One region of the Streptomyces sp. NPDC056883 genome, then DNA from elsewhere that is predicted to be linked to it. Evidence: riboswitches for the same ligand, from Rfam matches in the RefSeq annotation. Region 1 holds a riboswitch; each other region holds the start of a gene.

What was found. A riboswitch is a leader RNA that binds a small molecule or an ion and turns the genes downstream of it on or off. The one in region 1 is predicted to bind thiamine pyrophosphate.
Region 2: linked by a shared signal. The riboswitch ahead of ACFRU2_RS36930 (thiamine ABC transporter substrate binding subunit) and the one ahead of thiO (glycine oxidase ThiO) in region 1 are both predicted to bind thiamine pyrophosphate.
Region 3: linked by a shared signal. The riboswitch ahead of thiC (phosphomethylpyrimidine synthase ThiC) and the one ahead of thiO (glycine oxidase ThiO) in region 1 are both predicted to bind thiamine pyrophosphate.

The regions. Positions count from the first base shown of each region.
Region 1 is NZ_JBHUBS010000034.1:16,065-23,979, forward strand. It holds gene ACFRU2_RS40780 (DUF4396 domain-containing protein) at 16-561, opposite strand; gene ACFRU2_RS40785 (deoxyribonuclease IV) at 666-1,541, opposite strand; gene pknB (Stk1 family PASTA domain-containing Ser/Thr kinase) at 1,551-3,467, opposite strand; gene ACFRU2_RS40795 (thiazole synthase) at 4,182-4,994, opposite strand; gene thiS (sulfur carrier protein ThiS) at 4,999-5,205, opposite strand; gene thiO (glycine oxidase ThiO) at 5,202-6,401, opposite strand; TPP riboswitch at 6,399-6,511, opposite strand; gene ACFRU2_RS40810 (NAD(P)/FAD-dependent oxidoreductase) at 6,671-7,915, shown strand, end outside.
Region 2 is NZ_JBHUBS010000023.1:128,250-136,164, forward strand. It holds gene rpsB (30S ribosomal protein S2) at 1-715, shown strand, start outside; gene tsf (translation elongation factor Ts) at 853-1,689, shown strand; gene pyrH (UMP kinase) at 1,852-2,631, shown strand; gene frr (ribosome recycling factor) at 2,682-3,239, shown strand; gene ACFRU2_RS36920 (phosphatidate cytidylyltransferase) at 3,239-4,318, shown strand; gene rlmN (23S rRNA (adenine(2503)-C(2))-methyltransferase RlmN) at 4,412-5,524, shown strand; TPP riboswitch at 5,584-5,692, shown strand; gene ACFRU2_RS36930 (thiamine ABC transporter substrate binding subunit) at 5,777-6,877, shown strand; gene ACFRU2_RS36935 (ABC transporter permease) at 6,937-7,915, shown strand, end outside.
Region 3 is NZ_JBHUBS010000014.1:140,743-148,657, reverse strand. It holds gene ACFRU2_RS29485 (DUF5326 family protein) at 1-153, shown strand, start outside; gene ACFRU2_RS29480 (IclR family transcriptional regulator) at 445-1,182, shown strand; gene ACFRU2_RS29475 (SsgA family sporulation/cell division regulator) at 1,280-1,729, shown strand; gene ACFRU2_RS29470 (YibE/F family protein) at 1,946-3,352, opposite strand; TPP riboswitch at 3,425-3,569, shown strand; gene thiC (phosphomethylpyrimidine synthase ThiC) at 3,564-5,351, shown strand; gene ACFRU2_RS29460 (glycosyltransferase) at 5,437-6,549, opposite strand.

The DNA of each region.
Region 1 (7,915 bases):
CATCGGTTCGGTGGCTCAATGGTGGTACTGGTGGACCACCGCGTGACCCTTTCCGCGGCCGATCATCCACTTGTTGACGGGCGTCGTGACGACGAAGGCCACCGCGAACGCGATCGCGAGCGCAGTCCAGAACAGCGCGTCCGACAGCATCGCGTCCATGGCTCCGGGCCAGAGCAGGATCACCCCGTTGTCGATCACTTCCATGACGGCGATGGAGAGGGTGTCCGCCGCCAACGCCACCCGAATGGCCGTACGGAAGTCCAGGCCGGCGGCGCGGACCCCGCGCAGGGTGAGCGCGTAGCCGAAGAAGAACGCGAGGACGATCGCGAGGACCATCGTCGGGGCGTTCCCCCAGCCCAGCGCCGTCCCGATGACCATGCCGAGCACTTCGCCGATGGCGCACCCGGTGAGGCAGTGGAGCGTGGCCTGCGCGGCGGCGGCCCAGGTGACCTTGCCGCCGGAGGTGGTGTGGTGGTGGCCGTGGTCGTGGTGCTGCTCGTGCTCGTGGTGCTGTCCGTGGTGCTGCTCGTGCTCGTGCTGCTGCTCGTGCGCGTGTTCCATGACAACCCCCTGGCGAGGAACGCCGGATAGCGGCTCTGTCGGTCGATATGACAGAACCGTATACCCCCCAGGGGTATTCCTCAACGGGTCAATGGATCAACGGATCAGCCGAGCTCGCGCAGCTCCTTCAGCAGCGCCACGTCCGCCGCGTGCCCTTCCTTGCCACCGGGCGTCTCGATGATCAGCGGGACACCCTCCATCGCCGGATGCGTGAACAGCTCGGCGAAGGCGTCCCGGCCGATGTGCCCCTGACCGATCTGCGCGTGCCGGTCCTTGTGGGCGCCCACGCCCTCCTTGGAGTCGTTGGCGTGCACCAGCTTCAGCCGGCCCTCGCCCACCGTGTCCACCAGCAGGTCCAGCGTCTGCTTCGTCCCGCCCGGCTCCGCCAGATCGTGCCCGGCCGCGAAGATGTGGCAGGTGTCGAGGCAGATCCCCAGCATCGGATGCCGGTCGAGGGCGTCGAAGTACGGGCCGAACTCCTCGGCGGTCGAGCACAGCGAGGAACCCTGCCCGGCCGTGGACTCCAGCAGCAGGAAGGGGTCGTCGTCATGCGTCAGCTCGTCCAGCAGTGGCAACATGTGCTCCCTGACCTGCGCGTACGCCGCCTCGCGCGGCCGGCCCCCGGTCGCCGAGCCGGTGTGCACGACCACCCCGAGCGCGCCGATCGCGCGGGCCCGGCGCAGCGAGTGCCGCAGCGATTCCACGGACTTCTCGACGGTGGCCTCGGTGTGCGAGCCGAAGTTGATCAGATACGGGGCATGGACGTAGGCCGGGATCCCCTCGGTCGCGCAGGCCTCGCGGAACAGCTCGTCCTGGGCGGGATTGCCGACCGGGGTGGCCCAGCCGCGCGGATTGGCGACGAAGACCTGAACGGCCTCGGCACCCATCTCGCGGGCGTACGCCAGCCCGACCGAGGCCAGCCCGCCCGCGACGGGCACGTGCCCGCCGACCGGATTGCGGCATGTTGAATTGTTGTTCATGGCGTGCTGTTACAGCCCCTTGGTCCTGATGGTGATGGTGCTGCCCTCGGCGGCGTTCTGGCCCGCGGGGACCGACTGGGAGTCGACGGTGTTGCTGAAGGAGAGGAAGGGCTTGTCGACCTTGACCTTGAAGCCCAGCCCCTCCAGGGTCTTGCGGGCCGCGTCGGCCTCCTGGCCGGTGACGTCCGGGACCGGGATCTGGCGGGGCCCCTTGGACACGGTGAGGGTGACGGTGTCACCCGCGGCGGCCTGGCTGCCGGCGCCGATCGACTGGTTGGCGACCGTACCGGCGGGGAAGGGAGAGTTGACCTCCTCCGGGGCCGTCTCCACCTTCAGGCCGAGGCCCTCCAGGGTGGAACGGGCCTGGTCGAGGGAGGTTCCCGTGACGCGCGGGACCGGCACCGGGCGGCCCTTGCTGACCACCATCGCGACCAGGGTGTCGAGGGACCGCTTCTGGCCGCCCGTCGGGTCCGTGCTGATCACCGAGCCCTGCGCGACGTCCTGGCTGAAGGCCTGCGTGACGGCCCCCGGCGTCAGGCCGACCGAGGTCAGCTCGGCCTTCGCGGCCTCCAGGGGCTTGCCCTTGAGGTCGGGTACGACGACGACCTCGGGTCCGCGCGAGATGGTGAGCGTCACCGCGCCGTTGCCGCGGATGCGCTTGCCGCCGGCGGGGTCGGTGTTCATCACGGTCCCCTTGTCGAAGGCCGCGCTGAACTTCCGGTCGACCCGCTTCACCCCGAGCCCGGCCGCCGACAGCTGGGACTTGGCCTCCGCCTCGGTCTTGCCGAGCAGGTTGGGGACCTTCGTGAACTGGCCGGAGCTGATGTACCAGACCCCCGTACCGAGGCCGAGGAAGAGCAGGACGCCGAGGACGACGAGCAGCACGCCGGGCCGGCGGATCCGGGAGGCCGCCGGCGCGGGCGCCGGGGGCAGGGGCGGAGCCGCCAGCCGGGAGGTGTGGGACACCGGCTCGGCGTGCGAAGCGTGTGTGGTCACCGGGCGGGGGATCACGCCGGTGCGGTCCTCGGCGGCGGTCCGCTCCGTGGCCCGGGCCTGCGGCGGTACGGCGTCCAGCTCGGAGTCGGAGAGCTGGGCACGGGCCCCTATGGCCAGCGCGAGGAGGGCGGCCGCGTCGTAGGGACGCAGATCGGGGTGGCGCGCGGTGGCCTGGGCGACGAGCTCGTCGAGCGCGACGGGGAGCCCGGGGACGGCGGCCGACGGCGGCGGGACGTCCTCGTTGAGGTGCTGGTAGAGCACCTGGGCCGGGTTGGCGCCGGTGTGCGGCTTGGAGCCGGTGAGCATCTCGTAGAACACGACGCCGCAGGCGTAGACGTCCACGCGGGTGTCGGTGACGCCGTTCTCGATCTGCTCGGGAGCGAGATAGGAGACGGTGCCGAGGACGGACCCGGTGGTATTGGTCACGGAGTCCACGGACCGGACCAGCCCGAAGTCGGCGACCTTGACCCGGCCGTCGTCGCCGATCAGCACGTTCTCGGGCTTCATGTCCCGGTGCACGAAGCCGGCGCGGTGCGCGGCGCCGAGGGCGGCGAGCACCGGTTCGAGGATGTCGAGGGCTGCTCGGGGCTGGAGCGCGCCGCGCTCGCGGAGCACATCGCGCAGGGTGCAGCCGGACACGTACTCCATGGCGAGGTACGTGTACGGCCCGTGCGTGCCCTGGTCGAAGACGGCCACGACGTTGGGATGGGCGAGCCGGGCCACGGACTTGGCCTCCCGGATGAACCGGTCGACGAAGCCGGGGTCGGCGGCGAGGGCCGGGTGCATCACCTTCAGCGCGAGGACCCGGTCCAGCCGGGTGTCGACGGCCCGGTAGACCGTGGCCATGCCGCCGGCCGCGATACGGGCGTCCACGCGGTAGCGGCCGTCGAGCGTCTGCCCGACGAGGGGGTCATCCAGGGTCGTGTCCACCCGGAGATTCTACGAGGGCCGACTCGCCCCCCGTCCCGGCCCCGGAGGGTTGCAGCGCACCTGTGACGTGGGGCGGCACGGGTCCCCCGCGCGCGGGGCTCCCACCCCCTCGCGCTCCACCCGGCCCCTGTGCCTGCCCACCCGCCACCCTTCGACGCCTAGATCGAAGCGGTGGGGACGCGTTTGAGAGGTTGGCTCGTGACGGCGGTCAGTCGCTGAGCCGGGGGATGCGTGTAGCGATCTGATGCGCCCGCCGCCGGCGCGGGCGGCTTATGGGTGCCGGGGCTCGGGGTGGGCCCTGTGGTGTTTGGCCGCACCTTCCTGCTGGGCCGTCCATGTCTCTCTGACCCGCCCGTTCTTTTGGGGTTTTCCGGCTGCCTTCGTTTTTCCGTGGCGGGTCGGTCTGTCAAGGGCGGCCGAAGGCCGTCGCGAAGCGACGCGACCGCAGGGAGCGCCCTTGACAGGCCGGCCCGACGCGGAAGGACGATGAGGCTGCCGGAAAACCCCAAACCTCCCGAAGCCTCCGGCCGGCCCCCGTCCCGCCCATCCCTCGGTTCCGCCGCGCTGGGCGGTCCCGGGCCTGTCCGGTCCCGAGGGGGCGGCGGGTGGGCAGCCACCGGCCGGGGGTGGAGCGCGAGGGGGTGAAGGCCCCGCCCACGGAGGGCCCGTACGGCATCAGGCCCCCCACCCGCCAGGCCCCGTACCGCCGCCCGCTCAGAACGCCGGGCGTTCCGGGTCCAGGGTGGCTCGGCCCTCCACCGGGGAGGAGGCTTCTGCGAAGCGGCGTTGGGGGATGCGGCCCGCGCGGTGGGCCAGGCGGCCCGCCGTGACCGCGTCGCGCATGGCCGCGGCCATCAGGACGGGGAGCTGCGCCCGGGTCACCGCCGAGGCGAGCATGACCGCCGCGCAGCCCAGTTCCATGGCCAGGGCCACGTCCGAGGCCGTTCCGGCGCCCGCGTCGAGGATGACGGGGACGCCTGCGCGCTCGGTGATCAGCTCGAAGTTGTGCGGGTTGCGGATGCCCATGCCGGAGCCGATGGGGGAGCCGAGCGGCATGATCGCCGCGCAGCCCACGTCCTCCAGTTTGCGGGCGAGGACCGGGTCGTCGTTCGTGTACGGGAGGACCGTGAAGCCCTCGTCGACCAGGGTTTCGGCGGCGTCGAGCAGTTCGACCCCGTCCGGGAGGAGGGTGCGTTCGTCCGCGACCACCTCCAGTTTGATCCAGTCCGTGCCGAGGGCCTCCCGGGCGAGGCGCGCCGTCAGGACGGCTTCGCCGGCCGTGAAGCAGCCCGCGGTGTTGGGGAGGACCGCGATGCCGAGGCGGTTCAGGACGGACAGGACCGAGCCCTGCACCGTCGGGTCGAGGCGCCGCATCGCGACCGTGGTGAGTTCCGTGCCGGACGCGACCAGCGCCCGTTCCAGGATGTCCAGGCTCGGCGCCCCGCCGGTGCCCATGATCAGGCGCGAGGAGAAGGTCCGGCCGGCGAGGGTGAAGGCGTCGTCGGAGATGTCATACGTGTCCGCCATGTGCTCAGCCTCCCTGGACTGCGGTGAGGACCTCGACGCGGTCGCCGTCGGTCACGGAGGTGTACGGCCACTGGCCGCGCGGCACCACGGTCTCGTTGAGGGCGGCCGCGACCCCCTTGGTGGCTTCGGTGAGGGTGGCGATCACGGCGGCGAGCTTGGTCCCGTCCGCGATCTCGCGCGGCTCGCCGTTGACGGAGACGGAAATGGTCATGCGAACGACTCCTGTCGCGTGAGGGTGGGCGTGACGGCGAAGCGGCGCGGGGTGAAGGGGCGGGCGATTTCCGGGAGTTCGCCGGTGGTCAGCAGGTCCGCCATCACGTCCCCGGTCAGGGGCGTCAGCAGGACCCCGTTGCGGTAGTGGCCGGTGGCCAGGTGGAGGCCGGGGAGGTCGGTCGGGCCGAGGAGGGGGGCGTTGTCCGGCGATCCGGGCCGCAGCCCGGCCCGGGTCTCCACCAGGGGGAGTTCGGTGATTCCGGGCACCAGTTCGTGGGCGTCGCGCAGGAGTTCGTAGACCCCGCCCGCGGTGACGGTGGTGTCCCAGCCGAGTTCCTCGCTGGTGGCGCCGACGACGAGCTCGCCGTTCTCGCGGGGGACCAGGTAGACGTGGCTGCCGCGCACCACGGCCCGTACGGTCCGTGACAGGAACGGGGCGTACGAGGGCGGCACCGCGAGGCGCAGCACCTGGCCCTTCACCGGCCGTACGGGCGCCACGGCCTCGGGCGGTACGCCGTCCAGCCGGCCGCTGAGCGAGCCCGCCGCCAGCACCACCTGGTCGGCGCGCAGCTCCGTACCGTCCGCGTCGTCGAGGACCGCGCCGCAGGCCCGGTCGGCGGCGGTCAGCAGGCGCGCCGCCCCGGCGCGGTGCAGGGCGACCCCGGCCCGTTCGCAGGCGGCCAGCAGGGCGGCCGCGAGGCGGCGGGGGTCGACCTGGTGGTCGCCGTCCACGCGCAGGCCGCCGCGTACGCCCGGCGCCAGCATCGGTTCCAGGCGGCGGCACTCGCGGCCGGTCAGCCAGTCGGACTCCAGGCCGCAGCGGCGCTGGAGGGCGTGCAGTTCGCGCAGGTGCAGCCGGTCGTCGGCGTCGAGGGCGACGGCGAGGGTGCCGCAGGCGCGGTAGCCGATGTCCATGCCGCCGCTGGCTTCGGCGAGCTCGGCGGCGAACTCGGGGTAGCGGGCGGCGGAGGCGAGGTTGAGCCCGAGCAGGGTCTCCTCGCCGTAGTGAAGCTCGGTGACGGCGGCCAGCATGCCGGCCGCGACCTGGGCGGCGCCGCCGCCGGGGGCCGGATCGGCCAGCGCGGTGCGCAGCCCGCGCCGGGCCGCCCGCCAGGCGGTGACCAGGCCGATGATGCCGCCCCCGATGACGAGGACGTCGTAGCCGGGACTCCGGCCGTTCCTGAATGAATGCATGGGCGTCCAGCCCCTCCCTTCGCCGGCATGACCCGGATCAGGTTCGTACGGTCGGAGGCCGGCCAGCCTCCCTCTCAGCCCGGTGCGCCCGGACTCCCGCGATAGGTTCGGTGTCAGAGTAACGCCGAGGCCGACGGCCGGTAAGGCTGCCTCCCCGGCGGCGGTGCCGGTCCGGCCGTGGCAGGGCTCCCGCCGGGCTCCCGCCCGGATCCCGGACGGGTCGCCATCCACTATTCCTGACGGACCGTCAGTTGATTAGGGTGGGCGGCGTGAGCGAGCAGACGCAACAGCAGACGCAGCAGGTGGAAGAGACTCGGCGCGGCGTGGTGATCGTCGGCGCCGGGATGGCCGGGGTCCAGACCGCGGTCGCCCTCCGGGAGCAGGGCTGGACCGGCCCCGTCACCCTGCTGGGGGCCGAACCCCACCAGCCCTACGACCGGCCCCCGCTGTCCAAGGCGGTGCTCCTCGGCAAGGCGGAGGACTCGGCCTTCGACGTCGACTTCGAGGAGCTTGGCATCGAGCTCCGGCTGGGGGTCGAGGTCACCGGGCTGCGGCCCGCCGACCGCGAGGTGGACACCGAGGCCGGACCGGTCCCGTACGAGGTCCTCGTGCTGGCGACCGGCGCCCTCCCGCTGACCCTGCCCGGCGCGGACGGTGTCCCCGGGGTCCACCTGCTGCGCACCCTGGACGACGCCGCCCGGCTGCGGCCCGTCCTGGCGGCCGGCTCGGCGGTGGTCGTGGTCGGGGCCGGCTGGATCGGCGCGGAATTCGCCACGGCCGCCCGCGAGGCGGGCTGCGCCGTGACGGTGGTCGAGGCGGCCGACCGGGTGCTGGCGGGCGCGCTGCCCGCGGAGGTGGCCGAGCCGATGGGGCGGTGGTACGCCGAGGCGGGCGCCGAGCTGCTGACCGGCGCGAGGGTGGCTTCCGTGGAGGCGGGCCGGGTCCTGCTGGCCGACGGGCGGGCGCTGCCGGCCGGAGCGGTGGTGGTGGGCATCGGCGCCCGGCCGGCCACCGGATGGCTGGCCGGGTCCGGCGTGGAGCTCGGCCCGGACGGAGCGGTCACCGCCGACGAGCGGCTGCGCACCTCGGTGCCCGGGGTGTACGCCGTGGGGGACTGCGCCTCGTTCCCGTCGGGCCGCTACGGGTCCCGGCTGCTGGTGCACCACTGGGACAACGCGCTCCAGGGGCCGCGCGTGGTGGCGGCGGACATCGTGGCCGGGGGCTCCGGGGAGCAGGTCTACGACCCGGTCCCGTATTTCTGGTCGGAGCAGTTCGGCCGCTTCGTGCAGTACGCGGGCCATCACGGCGACGCGGACGCGATGCTGTGGCGCGGTGACCCGGGGGCGGACACCTGGTCGGTGTGCTGGCTGCGCGAGGGGCGGCTGGTTGCGGTCCTCGCGGTGGGCCGCCCGCGCGACCTGGCCCAGGGGCGCCGGCTCATCGAGTCGGGCGCTCTGGTGGACCGGGCGAAGGTGGCCGACCCGGCGACCGCACTGAAGTCGACGCTGCTCGGC
Region 2 (7,915 bases), on a different contig from region 1:
CATGTTCGTCGGTACCAAGAAGCAGGCCCAGGAGGCCATCGCCGAGCAGGCGACGCGCGTTGGTATGCCGTACGTCAACCAGCGGTGGCTGGGTGGCATGCTCACCAACTTCTCCACCGTCTACAAGCGCCTTCAGCGTCTGAAGGAGCTTGAGGCGATCGACTTCGAGGACGTCGCCGCCTCGGGTCTCACCAAGAAGGAGCTCCTGGTCCTCTCTCGCGAGAAGATCAAGCTGGAGAAGACCCTCGGTGGTATCCGCGAGATGTCGAAGGTTCCCAGCGCGGTCTGGATCGTCGACACCAAGAAGGAGCACATCGCCGTCGGTGAGGCGCGCAAGCTCCACATCCCGGTCGTCGCGATCCTCGACACCAACTGCGACCCCGACGAGGTCGACTACAAGATCCCGGGCAACGACGACGCGATCCGCTCCGTCACCCTGCTCACCCGCGTGATCGCCGACGCCGTCGCCGAGGGCCTCATCGCCCGTTCCGGTGCCGCCACTGGTGACTCGAAGCCGGGCGAGAAGGCCGCCGCCGAGCCGCTCGCCGAGTGGGAGCGCGACCTGCTCGAGGGCGAGAAGAAGGCTGACGACGCTGAGGCCGCTCCGGCCGAGGCCGCTCCGGCTGAGGCCGCTGTCGAGACCCCCGCCGTCGAGGCTGAGGTCGTCGCCGAGGCCGTCGTCGAGGCTCCGGCCGCCGACGCCGAGCAGGCCTGACCCACTGAGAGCGCCCGGCGTTCATGCGCCGGGCACTCGCAGCACGGACGATGACGGCGGGGGAGCCGCACGCCACAAGCGTGCCTCCTCCGCCGTTCACCCGTAGATCTACGACTTCGAGAGAGAATCACAGACTCATGGCGAACTACACCGCCGCTGACGTCAAGAAGCTCCGCGAGCTCACCGGCGTCGGCATGCTTGACTGCAAGAACGCTCTGGTCGAGGCCGACGGCGACGTCGACAAGGCCGTCGAGGCGCTCCGTATCAAGGGTCAGAAGGGCGTCGCCAAGCGCGAAGGCCGTTCTGCCGAGAACGGTGCCGTCGTCTCCGTCATCTCCGACGACAACACCTCCGGTGTCCTCGTCGAGCTGAAGTGCGAGACGGACTTCGTCGCCAAGGGCGACAAGTTCCTGGCCGTCACCGAAGAGCTGGCCGCGCACGTCGCCGCGACCTCGCCGGCCGACATCGAGGCGCTGCTCGCGTCCGAGATCGCCCCCGGCAAGACCGTGCAGGCGTTCGTCGACGAGGCCAACGCCAACCTCGGCGAGAAGATCGTCCTGGACCGCTTCGCGCAGTTCACCGGCGGTTACGTCTCGGCGTACATGCACCGCACGATGCCCGACCTGCCGTTCCAGATCGGTGTCCTTGTCGAGCTCGACAAGGAGAACGCCGAGGTCGCCCGCGGCGTCGCGCAGCACATCGCCGCGTTCGCGCCGAAGTGGCTGTCCGCCGAGGACGTTCCGGCCGAGGTCGTCGAGTCCGAGCGTCGCGTGGCCGAAGAGGTCACCCGCGCCGAGGGCAAGCCGGAGGCCGCGCTGCCGAAGATCGTCGAGGGTCGTGTCAACGGCTTCTTCCGCGACAACACGCTGCTTGGCCAGGCGTACGCCCTGGACGCCAAGAAGTCCGTCCAGAAGGTTCTGGACGAGGCCGGTGTCACCCTGGTGCGCTTCTCGCGCATCAAGGTCGGCATCTGAGTCCGTCCGTACGCGACGGACACCGGACCCCGGTAGGGTCTGAAGCAGTCGCCCGCGTTCGCGCAGGGCGACCGCAGATCTGACGAGGAGGCCATTGCCGTAGAGGGAACCGCGAGGACCCACCGGCAATGGCCTTCTTCGTATGTGCACGAGGAGATCTCCATGAATCAGGGCGTGGACACCCACACCGCTTCCGACGACAAGAGCGACCAGGACAAGAAGGGCCGCCGCTTCATGCTGAAGCTGTCGGGCGAGGCCTTCTCCGGTGGCGGAGGACTGGGCGTCGACCCCGACGTAGTCCACGCCATCGCCCGCGAGATCGCCGCGGTGGTCCGCGACGGCGCGGAGATCGCCGTGGTGATCGGCGGCGGCAACTTCTTCCGCGGCGCCGAACTCCAGCAGCGCGGCATGGACCGGGCCCGGTCCGACTACATGGGCATGCTCGGTACGGTCATGAACTGCCTTGCCCTCCAGGACTTCCTGGAGAAGGAGGGCATCGACTCCCGCGTCCAGACGGCCATCACCATGGGCCAGGTCGCCGAGCCGTACATCCCGCTCCGCGCCGTCCGCCACCTGGAGAAGGGCCGCGTCGTCATCTTCGGCGCCGGCATGGGCATGCCCTACTTCTCCACCGACACCACGGCCGCCCAGCGAGCCCTGGAAATCGACGCGGAAGCCCTCCTCATGGGCAAGAACGGCGTCGACGGGGTCTACGACTCCGACCCCAAGAAGAACCCGGACGCGGTGAAGTTCGACGCGCTGGAGTACAGCGAGGTGCTGTCGCGCGACCTCAAGGTCGCCGATGCCACCGCCATCACGCTGTGCCGCGACAACAAGCTGCCGATCCTGGTCTTCGAGCTGCTCGCCGAGGGCAATATCGCGCGAGCCGTCAAGGGTGAGAAGATCGGCACGCTCGTGAGCGACCAGGGCACCCGGGCCTGAGCAGGCCCCGTCCGCCTGAACCATCCATTTCTGACATGCAGGAGCACGTGGTGACCGAAGAGATCCTCCTCGAGGCCGAGGAGAAGATGGAAAAGGCCGTCGTCGTCGCCAAGGAAGACTTCGCCGCGATTCGCACCGGTCGTGCGCACCCGGCGATGTTCAACAAGATCGTGGCGGAGTACTACGGCGCCATCACGCCCATCAACCAGCTCGCCTCCTTCTCGGTCCCCGAGCCGCGCATGGCGATCGTGACCCCGTTCGACAAGAGCGCCCTGCGCAACATCGAGACGGCCATCCGCGACTCCGACCTGGGCGTCAACCCCAGCAACGACGGCAGCATCATCCGGGTGACCTTCCCCGAGCTGACGCAGGACCGGCGCAAGGAGTACATCAAGGTCGCGCGCACCAAGGCCGAGGACTCCAAGGTGTCGATCCGCGCCATTCGCCGCAAGGCGAAGGACGCCCTCGACAAGCTCGTCAAGGACAAGGAAGCCGGCGAGGACGAGGTGCGCCGCGCCGAGAAGGAGCTCGACGACACCACCGCGAAGTACGTCGCGCAGGTGGACGAGCTCCTGAAGCACAAGGAAGCCGAGCTCCTCGAAGTCTGATGAACGACACTTCCTGGCAGCCGGAGCCGGTTCCGGCGGGTCCCGCCTACGATGCGCTGGTGGGCCCGCACACTCGGCCCATGCCCATCGTGCCCGATGCCGCCGGCCGTGACTTCGACGACCGGGAAGCACGCGATCGGGGGGCCGCCGCTGACGGCGGCTCCCTCTTCCGCGCCGAGACGCCGCCGCAGGAGCCCATGCCCAGCCCCCCGCCGACCCCGCCTTCGCCGGCACCTCAGGACGCCTCGCCCCCGCCTCAGAAGAAGCGGGCCGGGCGGGACCTGCGCGCCGCCATAGGGGTCGGAGTGGGCCTCGGCGCGGTGATCTTCGCCTCGCTGCTCATCGTCAAGGCCGTCTTCGTCGGCGTCGTCGTCGTGGCGGTCGTCGTCGGCCTGTGGGAGCTGACCTCCCGGCTCCAGGAGAAGAAGGGCATCAAGGCCCCGCTGGTCCCGCTCGCCATCGGCGGTGCGGCCATGGTCATCGCCGGATACGTCCGCGGTGCCGAGGGTGCCTGGGTGGCCATGGCGCTGACGGTGCTGGCCGTCCTCGTCTGGCGGATGACCGAGCCGCCCGAGGACTACCTCAAGGACGTCACGGCGGGTGCCTTCGCGGCGTTCTACGTGCCTTTCCTGGCCACCTTCGTCGCGATGCTGCTCACCGCCGACGACGGGCCGCAGCGGGTGATCACCTTCCTGCTCCTGACGGTGGTCAGCGACACCGGGGCCTACGCGGTCGGCTGGCGCTTCGGCAAGACCAAGCTCGCCCCGCGCATCAGCCCCGGAAAGACCCGCGAGGGGCTCTTCGGAGCGGTGGCCTTCGCGATGGCGGCCGGCGCGCTGTGCATGGAGTTCCTGATCGTCGGGGGCGTCTGGTGGCAGGGCCTGGTGCTCGGCCTCGCCGTCGCCGTCAGTGCCACGCTGGGTGACCTCGGGGAATCCATGATCAAGCGGGATCTCGGGATCAAGGACATGGGCACCCTGCTGCCGGGTCACGGCGGCATCATGGACCGGCTGGACTCCCTGCTTCCGACGGCCCCGGTGGTCTGGCTGCTGCTGGCGCTGTTCGTCGGTACCGGCTGACCTGCGAAAAGGCGCCCGTACAGGCGGGGCGGTTACTCTTGGAAGGCGCGCTGCTTCTGCGGCGCGCCTTTCGTCTTACAAGGAGTACCTGCCATGGCCCGCCCTGTTCCGGGAGAGCTCACTTTCGTCGCCCCTCGTGGAGCGAAGAAGCCGCCCCGGCACCTCGCCGACCTCACCCCCGAGGAGCGCCGGGAGGCGGTCGCCGCGATCGGTGAGAAGCCCTTCCGGGCCAAGCAGCTCTCCCAGCACTACTTCGCCCGGTACGCGCACGACCCGGCCGAGTGGACCGACATCCCCGCGGCCTCCCGCGAGAAGCTCCAGCAGGAGCTGCTGCCGGACCTGATGAACGTCATCCGCCACATCTCGTGCGATGACGACACCACCCGCAAGACCCTGTGGAAGCTGCACGACGGCACGCTCGTCGAGTCCGTGCTGATGCGTTACCCGGACCGGGTCACCATGTGCATCTCCTCGCAGGCCGGCTGCGGCATGAACTGCCCGTTCTGCGCCACCGGCCAGGCCGGTCTCGACCGCAACCTGTCGACGGCCGAGATCGTGCACCAGATCGTCGACGGCATGCGCGCCCTGCGCGACGGCGAGGTCCCCGGCGGGCCCGCCCGGCTGTCGAACATCGTCTTCATGGGCATGGGCGAGCCGCTCGCCAACTACAACCGCGTCGTCGGCGCCATCCGCCGCCTCACCGACCCGGAGCCCGACGGCCTGGGCCTGTCCCAGCGCGGGATCACCGTCTCCACCGTGGGCCTGGTCCCGGCGATGCACCGCTTCGCCGACGAGGGCTTCAAGTGCCGCCTGGCCGTCTCACTGCACGCCCCGGACGACGAGCTGCGCGACACCCTGGTCCCCGTGAACACCCGCTGGAACGTCCGCGAGGTGCTCGACGCGGCCTGGGAGTACGCGGAGAAGTCCGGCCGCCGCATCTCCATCGAGTACGCCCTGATCCGCGACATCAACGACCAGGCCTGGCGCGGCGACCTGCTCGGCAGGCTGCTCAAGGGCAAGCGCGTGCACGTCAACCTGATCCCGCTGAACCCGACGCCGGGTTCGAAGTGGACCGCCTCGCGGCCCGAGGACGAGAAGGCGTTCGTGGAGGCCATCGCCCGCCACGGCGTGCCGGTGACCGTCCGCGACACCCGCGGCCAGGAGATCGACGGCGCCTGCGGCCAGCTCGCCGCCTCGGAGCGCTGATTTCCGCCAGTTCAGGTTTGCTTTCGGCCGCGGGGTACCCTGTGGCCGAAACCAATTTCATATTCCGACAGGGGAGCGCCACAGCGCTGAGAGTGCGGTAACCGTCACCGCAGACCCTCTGAACCTCGCCCCGGTCATTCGGGGTAGGAAGTTCGGTCATCACTCAAGCTGTTGCGCCCTGCCCGGCGTCCGCTCCACAGAGCGCCGGGCGGGGCCGCGTCTTCTCCTGGACATCCCAGGAGGAATGCACCAATGAGCACCACCAAGAAGATGGCGGGCGTCGCGCTCGCGGCCGCGCTCGGCGTCACCACGCTCAGCGCCTGCGGCGGCGGAGACGCCAAGGACAAGTCCGCCGGGGCGAGCGACGCCCCGAAGTCCAAGACGATCACCCTCGTCTCGCACGACTCCTTTAACGTGACCGACACGGTCCTCAAGGAGTTCGAGCAGCAGAGCGGCTACACCGTGAAGGTCCTGAAGTCCGGCGACGCGGGCGCGGCACTGAACCAGGAGATCCTGACCAAGGGCTCCCCGCGCGGCGACGTCTTCTTCGGCGTGGACAACACGCTCCTCTCCCGGGCCCTCGACCAGGGCATCTTCACGCCGTACGAGGCCAAGGGGCTGGCCGACGTGAAGCCCGAGTTCGTGCTCGACAAGGAGCACCGGGTCACCCCCGTGGACTCCGGCGACATCTGCGTGAACTACGACAAGGCCTACTTCGCCGACAAGAAGCTCGCCCCGCCGCAGACGCTGGACGACCTGATCAAGCCGGAGTACAAGAACCTGCTGGTCACCGAGAACGCCGCGACCTCCTCGCCCGGCCTCGGCTTCCTCCTCGCCTCCGTCGGCAAGTACGGGGACGAGGGCTGGAAGGACTACTGGAGCAAGCTCAAGGCCAACGGCGTCGAGGTCGTCGACGGCTGGGAGCAGGCCTACAACGAGCGCTTCTCCGGCTCGGCCGGCGGCAAGAAGGCCAAGGGCGACCGCCCGCTGGTCGTCTCCTACGCCTCCAGCCCGCCGGTCGAGGTCCTCTACGGCGAGCCGCAGCCGGCCGAGGCCCCGACGGGCGTCGCGACGGGCACGTGCTTCCGGCAGACCGAGTTCGCGGGTCTGCTCAAGGGTGCGAAGAACGAGGCGGGCGGCAAGGCGCTCCTGGACTTCCTGATCTCCAAGAAGTTCCAGGAGGACATGCCGCTCCAGATGTTCGTGAACCCGGTGACCAAGGACGCGGTGCTGCCGGAGCTGTTCACCAAGCACGGCGTGGTCATCGAGAAGCCCGAGACGGTCGCCCCGGAGGCCATCGCCAAGAACCGTGACCAGTGGATCAAGACCTGGTCCGCCCTCGTCGTGAAGTAGGACGAGTGAGCGAGGCTGCGAAGGAGAGCGGGCGGGCCACGGCCGTCAGGCTCGGTCTGATGGCCGTGCCGCTCGTCTTCTTCGGGCTGTTCTTCGCGTACCCCGTGGCCGCGATCGTCGGGCGCGGGCTCAAGACGGACGACGGCTGGCAGTTCGGCCGGATCGGCGAGGTGCTGGCCCGGCCCGACATCGGCGACGTGCTCTGGTTCACCACCTGGCAGGCGCTCGCGTCCACGGCGCTCACGCTCCTGATCGCGCTCCCCGGCGCGTACGTCTTCGCCCGCTTCGAGTTCCCCGGCAAACAGCTGCTGCGGGCGCTCGTGACGGTGCCGTTCGTGCTGCCGACCGTCGTGGTCGGCACCGCGTTCCTGGCGCTCGTGGGGCGGAACGGTCTGATGGACGAGGTGTGGGGGATCCGCCTCGACACGACCGTCTGGGCGATCCTGCTCGCGCACGTCTTCTTCAACTACGCCGTGGTCATCCGCACGGTCGGCGGGCTGTGGGCGCAGCTGGACCCGCGCCAGGAGGAGGCCGCCCGGGTGCTGGGCGCCGGGCGGTTCGCCGCCTGGCGGCGCGTGACGCTGCCCGCGCTGGGGCCGGCCGTCGCGGCCGCCTCGCTGATGGTGTTCCTGTTCACGTTCTCCTCCTTCGGCGTCGTGCAGATCCTGGGCGGGCCCGCGTACTCCACCCTGGAGGTGGAGGTCTACCGGCAGACCGCGCAGCTCCTGGACCTGCCGACGGCCGCCGTGCTGACGATGGTGCAGTTCGCGGCCATCGGAGCGATCCTCGGCGTACACGCCTGGACCGTGCGCAAGCGGGAGACCGCGCTGCGGCTGGTCGACCCGGGGCGGACCACGCACCGGCCGCGCGGCTGGGCCCAGCGCACCCTGCTCGGCGGGGTGCTGCTGACGGTGGCGCTGCTGATCGTGGCGCCGCTCGCCGTGCTCGTGGAACGTTCCCTCGACGCCCCGGGCGGGTACGGGTTCGGCTTCTACCGGGCGCTCCAGGAAGTCGGCGCCGGTGGCGGGACCTTCCTGG
Region 3 (7,915 bases), on a different contig from region 1:
TTCGTCTTCGGTGGCGTGATCACCAGCATCATCGGTGCGCTCATCGGCTTCCTCTTCAAGGCGCTGCTCCTCGTGGCCCTCGTCGGAGGCCTGATCTTCGTCGTCAGGAAGTTCAAGGGCACCGAGTCGAAGTCCTCCGCCGGAGAGTGGTAGAACTGGCACAACCAGGGTCACAGCGGGATTAACCCAGCTGAGGGAACGTGAAGCGCCAAACCGCTCACAGCCCGGGAATCGGCGGATAGAGTGGCAATCTGTGCCGTTCCCTGGGCACCGAACGCCGGTACTACCGCTCTGACCTGCGGTTCTTTATTACAGCCACCGAGCACGACCCCCAGGAGTCACGGCACACGCGGGGGCGGCCCCCGCAGGGCGGGCCCCCCCAAGGCTCGCCGCCACGCCTGGGGGTGAGCTTTGTCTTCGGTTCACAATGCCGGTGTGCCGACTCTGATCGGTTCGGTGCAGCGGGCACTGAGGCTGCTCGAAGCGGTGGGTTCCCATAGTGAGGGAGCCCCGGCGAAACAACTGGCGCGCGAGGCCGGGCTCCCGCTTCCCACTGCGTACCACCTGCTGCGCACCCTGACGCACGAGGGCTATCTGCGACGGGAGAGCGGAGTCTTCGTCCTGGGGGACGCCGCGGGCCGACTGGCCGGTGGCGGACTTCAGCAGAAACGTCGCAGCATGATCCTCGACTCCCTCGCGCACTTCCGCGACGCGGTCGGGGCCCCCGTCTACTTCGCGGTCTACCGCGAGGGTGAAATCGAGGTCGTGGGCGTCTCGGACACCCCGGCGAACCCGGCCTGCGAAGAGTGGGCCGATTTCCGCGAGACCGGCCACGCGCACGCCATCGGGCAGTGCCTGCTCGGCCAGCTCGACGAGAAGACGCGCATGGACTACTACGACCGTCACCCGGTCGAGGCCATCACCGCCTACACCGTGCGGGATCTACGGGCTCTGGAGCAGCGGATCAGCTCCATGGAGCGGATGCAGCCGGTGACCGAGCGGCAGGAATACGCCCTCGGCACGGTGTGCGCGGCCATCCCCATCACGGCCGGCGACACCGCCGCGACCATGGCGATTTCTCTTCCTCTGCACCAGGAAAGTCGATTGCTGTATGCGGTCGATCGGCTACGGAGTGAAGTAGGCGCGCTGTTGAGCACCCTCTCGTTCTCTATCAGTATCTGAAAACTCACTCCTTGTGATCTGCTAGCGCTTCCACCACTCTTGTCAAGAGGGCCTTGGGGGATCATTCCTGGCCACTTCCACTACAGCGGGGTAGGCAATGCGCGAGTCGGTACAGGCAGAGGTCATGATGAGTTTCCTCGTTTCCGAGGAGCTCTCGTTCCGGATCCCGGTGGAACTCCGGTACGACGCTCGTGACCCCTACGCAGTCCGCCTGACCTTCCACCTTCCCGGAGATGCGCCCGTGACCTGGGCGTTCGGCCGGGAGCTCCTTCTCGACGGCATCAACAAGCCGTGCGGTGACGGCGATGTCCACATCGCCCCGACCGATCCGGAGGAACTGTCCGACGTCCACATCCGGCTGCAAGTAGGTGCAGACCGGGCTCTCTTCCGTGCGAGCGCGGCGCCACTCGTGGCGTTCCTCGACCGTACCGACCGGATCGTTCCGCTCGGCCAGGAGCGCAACCTCGGGGACTTCGAGGAGAACCTCGACGAGGCGCTCGACAAGATCCTCGCGGAGTCGCAGCAGAACGAGCAGAACGCGGGCTGACACGAGCCCGGCCGGACACCTCGTGACCAGGGTGCGCCGGCAAGCACCACCGCACCACGGCACACCGCACCACCGCACCACAGCACCACCGCACCACAGCACCACCGCACCACGGCACCACGGCTCAGCGTGCCGACACGCTGAGTGCTCCACCTTGCCGTTCCTCACGACCGGCCGCCTGCGCGAACTGACCCGTCGCGCCCGCCGGTCCGCCTTTCAGCGCTTGCGTCTCCGGCCCCGGCCGCCGCGGAGCGGCCCCGAGGCCGCTGTGGCCGCCGGGGATTCCGCGCGGTCCGCGGACACCACCAGCGCGGCCAGAGCCGTCGTCACGGGTACCGAGGCGACCAGTCCGATCGAGCCCACGAGGGTTCGTACGATCTCTTCCGCGACCAGCTCGCTGTTGGCCACCGACCCCATGCTGCTGTTCGCGATCGAGAACAGCAGGAGCAGCGGCAACGCCGCGCCCGCGTACGCCAGTACCAGCGTGTTGACCACCGAGGCGATGTGGTCCCGCCCGATGCGGATGCCCGCCCGGTAGAGCCCGCGCGGGCCCATCGAGGGGTCGGCCTGGTGGAGTTCCCAGACCGCCGAAGTCTGAGTGACGGTCACGTCGTCGAGTACGCCGAGCGATCCGATGATGACACCCGCAAGCAGCAAACCGCTCATGTCGATGTTCGGGTAGAGCCCGTGGATCAGCCCGGTGTTGTCGTCCGTGTTGCCGCTGAGGAACGCCCAGTCGATGAACAGCGAGCCCAGCAGGCCGATCAGCAGCAGCGAGATGATGGTGCCGAGGACCGCGACCGAGGTGCGGGCCGTCAGCCCGTGGCACATGTAGAGCGCGATCAGCATGATCGCACTGGCTCCGACCACGGCCACGACCAGCGGATTCGACCCCTGCAGGATCGCCGGGAGGATGAAGAGGGTCAGGACGGCGAAGCTGACGACGAGGGCGATGAGCGCGAACAGCCCGCGCATCCGCCCGACGAGGACCACCGAGAGGGCGAAGATGCCGGCGAGCAGGGCCATCGGCAGCTTGCGGTTCACGTCGATCACGGAGTACTGGAGATCCCGGGGCGCGTCCGGGGCGTAGGCGACCACCACGCCCTGGCCGTCCGTCAACTGTCGTGGTGCGCCCGGCTGGACGATCTCGACGAACTCCCGGCCCTTGTCGGGCCCGCTGCCGACCTTGATCGTGGCCTTCTTGCACTCGCCGTTCTGCGCGGCCAGGGCCTCGCGCCCCTCGGGGGTGGAGGTATCGCCGGTGGGCGGCACCTGCGCGGCGTTCACGGATTTGCAGTCGACGCTCTGCAGCGCGACGACCGTGCCCTGCTGGGTCTGCCGGTCGAAGCCGACCCCGGTGCGCTCGTGGCCCGGAGCACCGCCGGGCCAGAGCACCACCATGCCGATCACGACGGCGGTGGCGAAGGGGATCAGCACGGCCGCGATCACCTTGCGCAGGTGCTTCGAGACGGGGGCCGCCGGGCCGTGGCTGTGCGCATGGCCGTGGGAGTGTCCGGCAGAGGGGGCGGGCGAGTGACCGGGTTCCGCATGCGCGTGGCCTGCGTGGCCGGCGTGACCAGCGGGATCCGTGGGTTCGGTGGGGGGCTGCGGCGAGGACGTCACTGACTGATCATCGCAACAGATGAGGGGGCCCACTGTTCAGCACGCCACACATGACGCTAGCGTGGGGGCTACTTTGCACAACGCGGGAGCTCGGAGCACCGGGCTGAGAGGGCGCTGATCACCGTTCGCATTCGAATATGCGTACGGGAAGAGGCTGCGTCGACCGCCGAACCTGTTACCGGGTAATGCCGGCGTAGGGAGATTAGGTCTCATGACCATTCAGGACGCACGCACGCCTGCCGTCAGCCAGGACGCCGACGGCCAGACCGAGCGCCAGCCGGGCTGGCACAAGGGCTACGTGGCGGGCTCCCGCCCCGACATCCGGGTGCCGGTCCGCCAGGTCCACCTCACCAACGGCAAGGACGTGACGCTCTACGACACGTCCGGTCCGTACACCGACCCGCAGATCGAGACCGACGTGCGCCGGGGCCTGCCGCCGCTGCGCGAGAACTGGATCATCAGCCGCGGGGACACCGAGGAGTACGCGGGCCGCCCCGTGCGCCCCGAGGACGACGGCATCAAGCACACCTCGCCCCGCGGTGGCCTCAAGAACCTCGACGCGGTCTTCCCGGGCCGTCCGCGCCAGCCCCGCCGCGGCCGTGGCGGCGCCGCGGTCACGCAGCTCGCGTACGCCCGCCGGGGCGAGATCACCCCGGAGATGGAGTACGTCGCGATCCGCGAGAACGTCTCCCCCGAGGTCGTCCGCGAGGAGATCGCCGCAGGTCGCGCGGTCATGCCGGTCAACGTGAACCACCCCGAGATCGAGCCGATGATCATCGGCAAGCGGTTCCTGGTGAAGGTCAACGCCAACATCGGCAACTCCGCGGTCACCTCCTCGATCGAGGAGGAGGTGGACAAGATGACCTGGGCGACCAAGTGGGGCGCCGACACGGTCATGGACCTCTCGACCGGCCGCAACATCCACACCACCCGCGAGTGGGTGCTGCGCAACTCTCCCGTGCCGATCGGCACCGTGCCGCTGTACCAGGCGCTGGAGAAGGTCGACGGCAAGGCCGAGGACCTGACCTGGGAGATCTACAAGGACACGGTCATCGAGCAGGCCGAGCAGGGCGTCGACTACATGACGGTCCACGCCGGCGTGCTGCTGTCGTACGTGCCGCTGACCGCGCGCCGCAAGACCGGCATCGTCTCGCGCGGCGGCTCGATCATGGCCGCCTGGTGCCTGGCGCACCACAAGGAGAACTTCCTCTACACGAACTTCGAGGAGCTCTGCGAGATCCTCGCGGCGTACGACGTCACGTACTCCCTGGGTGACGGCCTGCGCCCCGGCTCCATCGCGGACGCCAACGACGCGGCGCAGTTCGCGGAGCTGAAGACGCTGGGCGAGCTGAACACGATCGCCAAGCGGTACAACGTGCAGACGATGATCGAGGGCCCCGGGCACGTCCCGATGCACAAGATCAAGGAGAACATCGACCTTCAGCAGGAGATCTGCGAGGAGGCGCCGTTCTACACGCTCGGCCCGCTGACCACCGACGTCGCGCCCGCGTACGACCACATCACCTCGGGCATCGGCGCCGCGATGATCGCCTGGTGGGGCACTGCGATGCTCTGCTACGTCACGCCCAAGGAGCACCTGGGCCTGCCGAACCGCGACGACGTGAAGACCGGTGTCATCACGTACAAGATCGCGGCCCACGCGGCGGACCTGGCCAAGGGCCACCCGGGCGCCCAGGAATGGGACGACGCCCTGTCGGACGCACGGTTCGAGTTCCGCTGGGAGGACCAGTTCAACCTGGCCCTCGACCCGGACACGGCCCGTGAGTTCCACGACGAGACCCTCCCGGCCGAGCCGGCCAAGACCGCGCACTTCTGCTCCATGTGCGGTCCGAAGTTCTGCTCGATGAAGATCTCCCAGGACATCCGCCGCCAGCACGGTGGCGACCTGGGCGCCGAGGAGATCGAGGCGGGCATGGCGGAGAAGTCGGCCGAGTTCGCGGCCGCGGGCAACCGCGTGTACCTGCCGCTGGCGGACTGACCTCCCGCCACCGGTACACACGGACGGCCCGCGACACCGAGGGGGGAGTCGCGGGCCGCCGTTGTGACCTGACGGGGGCGGACGGTCAGGCGAAGGCCCGGGAGGCCACGCCCAGCTTGCGCCGTGCGAACTCGAGGTTCGCGAGGACCCGGTCCTGCTGGTCGTCGGGCAGCTTGCCGCCCTGGAGCAGGAGTTCGCAGCAGTCCGAGGACTCCTGGTACTCCCCGGTCCAGTAGGCGGCCACCGCGAGTTCGTCGAGTGCGCGCCAGTCGTGCCAGGCGAACTCGACGAAGAGGATGTCGTCCGGGGGCGGCATCCGTACTGCCTGCCGGGCGAACAGGTAGGCGAGGGGCCAACGGCTTTCGAGGCGGCATTGCCGGGCGAGGTCGCCGAGGGCCTCGGCGCGTGAGGGCCGGCTCTCGTGTGCCCGCAGGTAGCGGTCCATCACCTCGGCCGACGGCCTTTGGAGGGTGACCGCGAGCCGTGCGGCGTAGAGCTGCGCGCAGTAGGTCTCCTCGGCCCAGCCGCCCATGGCCACGCGGTGGTCGTAGGCGTCGAGGGATTTCTCCGGCTCTCCCGCGTCGCGCCAGCTCTGGGCCAGGTAGAACGCGTAACGGCTGTTGCCGGGTTCCTTTGCGAGGCCTTCGGTGAGGACTTCCGCGTCGCGCAGGTACTTCGCCCGCTGACCCTCTTCCCGGAGACGGCCCCCACCGCCGACGGAGAGGATGTTGAAGCCCTCGATCACGTCGCGGACGTACTCGGTGCCGCAGTCGATGTACTCGTGGAGTACGCCCACGTACCGCCAGGGCAGCCGGGTGGAGACCAGCGCCGGCCGCCAGTGGACGATCGGACCGTCGTGCAGTGCCACCTGGTACGCGTCGAGGGTCAGGTCCGGCATGCGGAACCCGGGCCGGATCTGCATCTCGTCGTCGCCGTCGATGAACAGCAGGTAGTCCGCGCTGGAGCGCGCGAGTTCGATCGCCTCGGTGCGGCTGCCGTCGAAACCCTTCCACGGCCGGTCGTGGAGCGCGCCGGGCAGATCGGCGAAGCAGTCGCGGATGACGTCCTGGGTGCCGTCGGTGGAACCCGTGTCCACGATCACCCAGGTGTCGATCAGAGGGCGCACCGACTCCAGGCACTTCCGGATCGTCGGCGCCTCGTTCTTGACGATCATGTTCAGACAGATGGTCGGCCTCACCGCAGCACCCTCTCGTCGGACGGATCGCGGGCGACGTTAGGGAGTGCGGGCGCCGATGGGGCGGCGGCACGCCGGTGGCGCTACCGGCCGGTGGGCGGCGGCGCAGCCGTTCGGAGGCGTCTGATAAGCCGTTCTGCTGATAAACATCGCGGCCATCTCAAGATCCGGGCGGCTCCGTCCGTAAGTCCCAAGGACGTTCGAACTCGCAGCCGGGGCGCCAACCGTTCCGGCTCGCCTTCCGTTCCGAAGGAGCGCTGCAGATGAGTCGTGAGCACCAGACCAAGCTCCGCCTTGGTCCCGTCCCCCGCAATCGTGCCTGGATCGCGGGAGGTGCCCTGGCCTCGCTTTCCCTCGTACTCGTGGGCATGGCCAACCCCGTTGTCGCGGCGGTCACGCCGACGGTCACGGCCGTGAGAGCCACGACTCCGTCGGGCGGCGGCGGAGGCGAGGACTGCGAGCCGCACGACGGACCGCCACAGGACTGGAGCCGGGGCGGCGGGGACGACGACGAGCACGGCGGCTGGCGCGAAGACGAGGGGCGCGACCACGACGGGCGCGACCAAGAGGGGCGCGACCACCACGACGGCCACGACCACGGCTGCCCGCCGGCCGGCGCGACGGGGCCGACGGGGCCGACGGGCCCGGCAGGTCCCGGCGGCGCGACGGGTGCGACGGGTGCGACGGGAGCCAGCGGCGCGACGGGAGCCAGCGGCGCGACGGGCGCCACCGGTGCCGACGGCGCCACGGGCGCGACCGGCACAGCAGGTGCGGATGGGGCGACGGGGCCGACCGGACCGACCGGGCCGACCGGTGCCGATGGTGCGACGGGCGCCGATGGTGCGACGGGTACTGACGGTGCGACCGGTGCGACGGGTGCCGATGGTGCGACCGGTGCGACGGGTGCTGACGGTGCGACGGGCGCGACGGGTGCCGATGGTGCGACCGGTGCGACGGGTGCTGACGGTGCGACGGGCGCGACGGGTGCTGACGGTGCGACCGGTGCGACGGGTGCTGACGGTGCGACCGGTGCGACGGGTGCTGACGGTGCGACCGGTGCGACGGGTGCCGATGGTGCGACCGGTGCCACGGGTGCCGATGGCGCGACCGGTGCCACGGGTGCTGACGGTGCCACAGGCCCGACGGGCCCGACCGGTCCGACGGGTGTCGATGGTGCGACCGGTGCGACGGGTGCAGATGGTGCCACGGGTGCGACCGGCCTGACCGGTCCGACGGGTGCTGATGGCGCGACGGGTGCGACGGGTGCTGATGGAGCGACCGGTGCGACGGGCGCTGATGGTGCCACGGGTGCGACCGGCCTGACCGGTCCGACGGGTGCTGACGGTGCGACCGGCGCGACGGGTGCCGA